DNA from 2 places in the Clostridium intestinale genome. Region 1 is predicted to be linked to the other one. Evidence: predicted binding sites of a transcription regulator. Region 1 holds the regulator's gene; the other holds the start of a gene.

Region 1 (4,445 bases):
AGGAAAAAGGAGAAGTAAGCATAATATATGATGACTACTTCTCTAAATTAGATAAAATTATTGATTCCATAGAATTACTGGGATATACTGTCGTTTAAAAAATTATGTCAAAAGTATTTGAAAATATACACGAATGTGATAAAATTAACGTGGTAGTTACATACCGAAAATATTAGGAGGTGTTTTATTATGGCATATAAAATAGAAGAAACATGTATAAGCTGCGGTGCTTGTGCAGCTGAATGTCCAGTAAATGCTATAGAACAAGGAGATACAATATTTGTAGTTAATGCAGATACTTGCATAGATTGCGGAAATTGTGCCAACGTTTGCCCAGTTGGAGCTCCAGTAGCAGAATAATTTTAAAAAGCATCGCCTTTTAGGCGGTGTTTTTTTGTACAAGCAATTAAATAGAAATATAAAAAAGATGCTTAGTTTAGGCATCTTTTATTTATATTTGTGGAGGAGATAAAAGTAATACTTTAGGGGTATTATCTGTACTTACGAATAATTCTTCAGTGTTAAGAGTGTTATTAGGTAATTTTAAAACATTTTTTGAAGCTATTAAAAATTCTTCTGGACCTCTTAATAAGAAAGACAGATTTGGGGTTTTGTAATGCATTGGAACAATATATTTAGGAGATAATAAATCACATATACGATAAGCGGTTTTACCACCTATAGTATAAAGATCTCCAACTGGAATCATAAGTACATCAATGTTTCCTAATAAATCTTTATAATCGTTATTTAGCATATGACCTAAGTCTCCAAGGTGGCATAATCTAAGATTATCAACCTCAAATAAAAAAATTATATTAGGACCTCTTTTAAGACCATTTTGATCATCATGAAAAGAAGGTATTCCTGTTATTTTTATTGAATCAATTAGATATTCATTAGTTGAATTAATTACTTGTGGTTCACAGTCTAAGTTAGTTAAGTTAGAATGATCAAAATGATCATGAGATATAGTTACTATATCTACGGACCCTTTGAAGGGAATATACCCAATTTTTGAATCAAAGGGATCCATTAGTATTTTTGTATTATTTGAAGTTTCTAAAAGAAAACATGAATGACCATACCAGGTTAATTTCATAAAATCACCTCGTTTATAGTATTACCATAAATTCAAGAAAATACTAAAAATAAAAACCATTATATATTTACAATAGTAATTATTATATGATAAGATATATCTAAACAAAGTCAAAGAAAGTCAAGGTTAAGAAGGTGACGAAATGGCAAGACTATCAGATGTGATAGAAAGCTTTATAAAAGCTTTAATTAGTGAAAGTGAAGATCAGAAGTTACAGATTCAAAGAAACGAGTTAGCAGATAGATTTAGTTGTGCTCCCTCTCAAATTAATTATGTATTAACTACAAGGTTTACTTGTGAAAAAGGATATTTAATTGAAAGTAGAAGAGGTGGCGGTGGTTGCATAGTAATTAGAAAGGTTAAATATAATAACCATAGAAGTAGAAAAGAGTTAATAGACGAAAGTATAGGAGATTCAATAACTTATCATAATTCAATAGCATTATTAGAAAGTTTATATGATGCCGAGATAATAAATGATAGGGAATTCAATATAATTAAAATGGTTATAAATGATAGAACGTTGCAAGCAGTTGAAAACAGAAATAAGGTAAGAGCGGACATATTAAAATCAACAATTGCATTATTGTTATCTTAAAGGGGGAATACAAGTGTTATGTGAAAAATGCAATAAAAATGATGCTACAGTCCATATGGTAAAAATAATAAATGGAGTAAAAAGCGAAGTAAGATTGTGTGAGAAATGTGCTAGTGATATATCTGATATACCAGTTAATTCATCTTTCGAAGACTTCGAAGGATTTCCTCTGCAAAGCATCTTAGGAGGTTTGGTTGATTATTTTAATAAAAACGCTACTGATAAACCAGAAAATGAAGTAGTTTGTAAGTCTTGTGGAATGAACTATAGGGAGTTTAGAAAGACAGGATTACTTGGATGTAGTAATTGCTATGAGAGTTTTTCTAAAACACTAACTCCTGTTATAAAAAGAGTTCAAGGTGATGTTGAACATATAGGTAAAATTCCAGAAAATGAGGGAAGAGTAATTGCAGAAAAGAAGAAAATTATTAAGCTTAAAGAAGAATTGCAAAAAGCTATATTAGCAGAAGAGTATGAAAAAGCAGCAGAGATAAGAGATAATATAAAATCTATTCATGAGAAATTAGAGGAATAGGAGGTGCCATATGGAGAGTTGGATAAATAGCAGTAAAGAAGACGTGGTTATATCTAGTAGAGTACGATTAGCTAGAAATTTAAAAGAAGTTCCTTTTCCTAATAAGCTAGATAATGAAAATGGTATAGAAGTATCAAGTAGTATTCAAGAAGCTTTTAATAAAGTTTTAAAAGATAAAGGAGAATACAAAACTTATGAATTAAGAGATATATCACCAAACTTAGCAAGAACTTTTCTTGAAAAACACTTAATAAGCCCAAATCTTATTAAAAATGGGACTATTTCTTCTTTCATTGTGGATGATGATGAAACTTTTAGTTTAATGATAAATGAAGAGGATCATATTAGATTACAGTGTATAACTGCAGGCTTTGATATTAGATCAGCATATAATAATGCTGATGAGGTGGATTCATTATTAGAGCAGGAAATAGAATATGCATTTAATGAAAAGTTAGGGTATTTAACAGCCTGCCCAACTAATATAGGTACTGCAATGAGAGCATCTGTTATGATACATTTACCAGCTGCAACTTTTAATAATGAGATTCCGAAATTATTAAAGGGACTAAATCAAGTTGGAATGACATTAAGAGGATTATATGGAGAAGGCTCAAAAGGTGAAGGAAATATATATCAGATATCTAATCAAGTAACTTTAGGTGTTACAGATGAAGATATACTAACTAATTTAGAAGCTGTAGCGTTACAAGTAGTTGCAGAAGAAAAAAATATAAGAAAACTTTATTTAGATCAATATAAATATGAAGTTGAGGATAGAATATTTAGAGCAAGAGCTTTGCTTGAAAATGCAAGAGTATTAACATTAAAAGAATCATTAGGTTTACTTTCAAGTATTAGGCTTGGAGTTGAAGAAGGTTTAATAGAGGATATAGATATTAAAACTGTTAATAAAATGTTGTTATTTTCTCAAAATGCATCCCTTCAGAATCACTTAGATAGGGAATTAAAAGAAAGAGAAAGAAATATAGAAAGAGCAAAATTAATGAGAAGTATATTATCAGAGTCTTAGGAGGTGTATAAAATGATGTATGGGAAATTTACAGAGAGAGCGCAAAGAGTGATATTAAAAGCTCAAAAAGAGTCCCAAGAGTTTAAACATGGATATATAGGAACAGAGCATATTTTATTAGGAATAATTGCTGAAGAAGGAGTTAGTCAAGAACTTCTTAAAGAATATGGAATAAATGAAGATGGAGTAAAAAAACTGCTTCAAGAATATGTTGGAGAAGGTGATTTTGATTCTACAAAAGGAGATATTCCATTAACTCCAAGAACAAAAAGATTGCTAGATTTAAGTTTGTTAGAAGCTAGAAATTTAGCACAGAATTATATTTCACCAGAACATATATTATTAGCTATGATTAATGAAAAAGAAGGCGTAGCATATACAATTTTGAATAGCTTAAATGTTAACTTTGATAAAATAAAGCAAGATATTTTAAATGCTTTATCTGGTAATACTAACAATCCTCAAGGAAATGCTGAGGAAAGTAAAAGAAAGAAAAAGATTAATACACCTGCATTAGATCAATATGGCAGAGACTTAACTGAAATGGCTAAAGAAGGCAAACTTGACCCAGTAGTAGGAAGAGATGAGGAAACTCAAAGACTTTTAGAAATTCTTTGCAGAAGAATAAAAAACAATCCTTGTCTAATAGGAGATCCTGGAGTAGGAAAAACTGCTGTGGTAGAAGGATTAGCACAGAAAATAGTTGAAGGGAATATCCCTGAAATACTTAAGGAAAAAAGAGTAGTATCCCTAGATATTAGCTCTATGATAGCTGGAGCCAAATATAGAGGTGAGTTTGAAGACAGATTAAAGAAGCTTATGGAAGAGATAAAAGAATCAGGCAATGTTATATTGTTTATAGATGAAATGCATACAATTGTTGGTGCTGGAGGAGCAGAAGGTGCAATTGACGCATCAAATATTTTAAAGCCAGCATTAGCTAGAGGAGAAATCCAATGTATTGGAGCTACTACTATAGATGAATATAGAAAATATGTAGAAAAAGATTCGGCTTTAGAAAGAAGATTCCAACCAGTTAACGTAGGAGAGCCATCAAAAGAAGAAACCTTATTAATTTTAAAAGGATTAAGAGATAAATATGAAGCTCATCATAGGGTAAAAATTACAGATGAGGCGTTAGTAGCAGCAGTAAATCTATCAGATAGATATATTACAG
Region 2 (4,445 bases), 1.8 Mb from region 1:
AATCTCTTTTCCTTTATCAGTAATTTCTAAAATTATATTTCTTTCAGTTAACTTGTTTCTAACCTTTTCTAAGAAGATATCTATTATATGTTTTATGCTATCTGATGATAATGGATTAAATGTTATTATATCATCTACTCTATTTAAAAACTCTGGTTTAAACCTAGCCTTCATTTCCATCATAACTTTCTCTTTTGCTTCTTTAGTTACAATGTTTTCTCCATTTTCAAGGATATAAGAACTTCCTATATTAGATGTCATTATTATTATGGTGTTTTTAAAATCTACAGTTTTTCCTTTATTATCTGTAAGCCTTCCATCATCTAGAATTTGAAGAAATATATTAAATACCTCCTCATGGGCCTTTTCTATTTCATCAAATAATATAACTGAATAAGGTTTTCTTCTTACAGCTTCTGTTAACTGTCCACCTTCATCATAACCTACATATCCTGGAGGAGCTCCTATTAATCTAGATACTGAATATTTCTCCATATACTCTGACATATCTATTCTTATTATATTCTCCTCAGAATCAAATAAAGTTCTTGCTAAGGTTTTAGCTAGCTCAGTTTTACCTACACCTGTTGGTCCTAAAAATATAAATGAACCTATTGGCTTATTTTCATCTTTTAAACCAGCCCTTGCTCTTATTACTGCATTTGTAACTGATTTTATTGCTTCCTCTTGCCCTACTACTCTAGTTCCAAGCTCCTCTTCAAGTCTTAATAGCTTTTGTTTTTCCCCTTCAACTAATCTAGTTACAGGTATTCCAGTCCACTTTGAAACAATATCAGAAATCTCATTTTCAGTAACCTCTTCTTTTAATAAAGCACCTTGATAGTTTTCTTTCATCTGAGCTTCTTTTTCTTCTATTTTCTTTTCAAGATTCGGAACTAATCCATATCGTAATTCTGCTACCTTATTTAAATCATATTCTCTTTCATATTTTTCAATTTTACCTCTTACATCCTCAAGTTCTTTTTTTAAGTTTCTTATTTCAGTAATATGATCTTTTTCTTTTTCATATTTAGCAGTCATTTCGTCATTTTTACTTTTTAATTCTTTAAGCTCATCTTCTATAGATTTTGCCCTAGCTTGTGACGCAGCATCTTTTTCTCTACCTAAAGCCTCTTTTTCTGTTTCTAACAAAAATATCTTTCTTCTTATCATATCTAGTTCTGTTGGCAGAGAATCTATTTCACTTCTTATCATAGCTCCAGCTTCATCTATTAAGTCAATTGCTTTGTCTGGTAAAAATCTATCTTGGATATATCTATGAGATAGCTTAGCTGCTGCAACTATAGCTGAATCATGTATTCTAATTCCATGATGTATTTCAAATCTTTCCTTTAATCCTCTAAGAATTGAAATAGTATCTTCAACTGTAGGTTCATCTATAATTACAGGTTGGAATCTTCTCTCTAAGGCCTTATCTTTTTCAATATACTGTCTATATTCATCAAAAGTAGTTGCTCCAATACAATGAAGCTCTCCTCTTGCTAATAAAGGCTTAATCAAGTTGCCAGCATCCATAGCCCCTTCTGTTTTACCTGCACCTACAATAGTATGAATTTCATCTATAAATAAGATTATTCTTCCTTCAGAAGTTTGAACTTCTTTTAGGACAGCTTTTAGTCTTTCTTCGAATTCACCTCTGTATTTTGCTCCAGCAATTAATGCACCCATATCTAGAGAGAATATTATTTTATCTTTTAATCCTTCTGGAACATCTCCTTTAACAATTCTATCTGCTAATCCTTCTACTATGGCAGTTTTACCTACACCTGGTTCGCCTATAAGTACAGGATTATTTTTTGTTCTTCTAGATAAAATCCTTACTGCTCTTCTTATTTCTTCATCTCTTCCTATTACAGGATCTAACTTATGTTTTTTAGCTAAGTCTACTAAGTTAGTTCCATATTTTGATAAGGCATCATAAGTTCCTTCTGGATCTTGTGATTCTACCCTTTGACTTCCTCGTATTTCTTTTAATACCTTTAAAAAACTATTTTTATCTATATTAAAATTCTTAAGAATTTCTCCTATTTGTCCTTTAGCTTCTATCTGCATAATGCCAATCATAATATGCTCAACACTTATATAAGAATCCTTAAATTCATCAGCATATTCTTCTGCTTTAATAAGAACCTCTTCTATTTTTCTTGTTGCATATACTCCTGAAGTAGACGCTCCACTACCTAAAACTTTAGGCGTTTTATCTATTACTTTTTCTAACTCATTTCTCAATAAATTGATATTTACATTCATTTTTTCTAATAAGTTAGGAACTAATCCATCATTGTCATTTACAAGCGCATAAAATAGATGAATAACATCTAAATTTTGATGATTAAATTTAACAGCAGCTACATGGGCATCATTTAAGCTTTGCTGCACTCTTTTAGTCATTTTATCAATATTCATATAACCACCTCTTAGCTTTTTTCTTATTTTTTACTCTAATAAAATAATAATACAAAGGTCAAAGAAAGTCAAAGTGTATTTTTTCTTTTTATTATAATATATATTATATGATATAATATATATTAGGAGATATGAGAATGAGGTGAGATTTTGAGAAGAGAACACATTAGTTATCCCTTAGATATGCCAGTTTCTATTTCCTACAGTTCCATTAAGGAATATCCTATCCACTGGCATAATGCTATAGAGATAATATTTGTACTTAAAGGTACAGTAAACATTACTATAGATTCAGATACTTATGAAATTGAAGAAAAAGAACTTGAGATAATAAATATAGATGAGGCACATAGAATTTATTCTGATGATCCAGATAACAGGGTTCTTATGTTTCATATTGACCCTAGCTTTTTTGAAAAGTACTATAGCGATATAGAAAACATGTTTTTCTATGTAAATACATCGGATGAAGGTGCCCAAGAAAGTGAAGAATACGATGATTTTAGAATATTTTTATCAATAATTCTTTGCGAGGCAATTCAAAAAAGAGAAGATTATGATGAGGAAATTGAAGATAACTTAATCGATTTGTTGTATCACTTAATTAATAACTTCCATTATTTAATATATGAAAAGGAAGAGCTTAGGGAAAATGAAGAACAATTAGAGCGTTATCACAGAATAGCAAAATATATCTTCAATAATTATAATAACAAGATAAGTCTTCAGGAAATTGCTAAAAAGGAATTTTTAAGTGCAGATTATCTCTCTCATGAGATAAAAAATGCTACTGGTTATAGTTTTACTGATCTTCTTAATCTTACAAGAGTAGAAGAATCAATAAAATTACTTTTGGATAGCGATTTAAGTATTTCTGAAATATCAGATGAGGTGGGTTTTTCTCATGCTAGATATTATAATAAAAACTTTAAATTTTACTATAAACTAACTCCTCTTCAATACAGAAAGAGATTTAAGTTAGATGAAAAAGCTTATGAAAAAGCTAAGAAAGTTACCCAATTAGAAATTAATGATTCTTTAAAATATCTATACCCTTATTTAGAAGATTACGATAGATTTAATTATGAAAATAAAATCCATAAAATCAATATAAATATGGATGAGGAGTCTTCTGAATGGACTCATAGGTTTAAAGAGGTAATAAACGTTGGAGATGCCTTTGATTTACTTATAGAAGAAAATAAAGATAATTTAGAAGAACTTCAAGAAGAAATCTCTTTTGAGTATGGAAGAATATTTAATTTGTTTGATAGAGACATGGGTATTTTCCCTGGCAGTCAATTTTACAACTGGAATAAAACTAAAACAGTTTTAGAATTTATGCAGTATATAGAACTTAAAGCACTTATACTTATAGATCAAGGTGATTTATCGCAAGGAGAGTTTATAAACGCATTAAAAAGCTATATAGAATATTTCTCTGAAATCGAAACTGTAGATTTTTTTAATACTAAATATCAGTTTAAAAATTCTCTTGATAAAGCATTTAAAGCTTCTATAATTGAGATTTTAGAAGATGCTGGTTTAGATTATTTTAGTGATGATTATGAAGGCAATCATTTAGAAATAAATAAAATATATGATACTGCTTATATGATACCTTACATTATTCACCAAGTGATAAACTACAAAACTCCGCTGAACTTTATAAGGGCTTTTGATGTTTTAGAGAAAGAAGTTATACTTACAAACGAAGTGTTTTTTGGCTCTTCTGGTTTAGTTAATGATATGGGAATAAAAAAACCGTCTTATTATGCCTTTTATCTTCTAAGTAAACTTGGAGATGTTTTAGTTCAAAAAGGTGATGGTTATATAGTGACTAAAAGCGATGATGAATTCCAAATATTATTATATAATTATGGAGAAGAACTTGATTATTTAATAAGCTCAGAAACCCTAGAAAAAAGAAGAGGAATAAAAAATACTACTGAGAAAAAGATTTCTTTAAATATAGTTAATATAAATAGTGCTAACCAAGTTACTACTTATATGATTAA

Evidence for each region. The regulator CtsR, encoded in region 1, represses protease genes until heat stress. The targets are predictions, from matches to a motif close to AAGGTCAANNAAGGTCAAAT.
Region 2: a site for CtsR is predicted at 2,482-2,501, ahead of clpB (ATP-dependent chaperone ClpB). Genes of this name have one in related genera too.

What each region holds. Positions count from the first base shown of each region.
Region 1 covers NZ_CP121166.1:3,129,145-3,133,589, reverse strand. Annotated here, with positions in the region: gene P8F83_RS16115 (heavy-metal-associated domain-containing protein) at 1-98, shown strand, start outside; gene P8F83_RS16110 (DUF362 domain-containing protein) at 190-360, shown strand; gene P8F83_RS16105 (MBL fold metallo-hydrolase) at 452-1,102, opposite strand; gene P8F83_RS16100 (CtsR family transcriptional regulator) at 1,245-1,700, shown strand; gene P8F83_RS16095 (UvrB/UvrC motif-containing protein) at 1,714-2,235, shown strand; gene P8F83_RS16090 (protein arginine kinase) at 2,246-3,268, shown strand; gene P8F83_RS16085 (ATP-dependent Clp protease ATP-binding subunit) at 3,281-4,445, shown strand, end outside.
Region 2 covers NZ_CP121166.1:291,096-295,540, reverse strand. Annotated here, with positions in the region: gene clpB (ATP-dependent chaperone ClpB) at 1-2,427, opposite strand, end outside; gene P8F83_RS01330 (helix-turn-helix domain-containing protein) at 2,578-4,445, shown strand, end outside.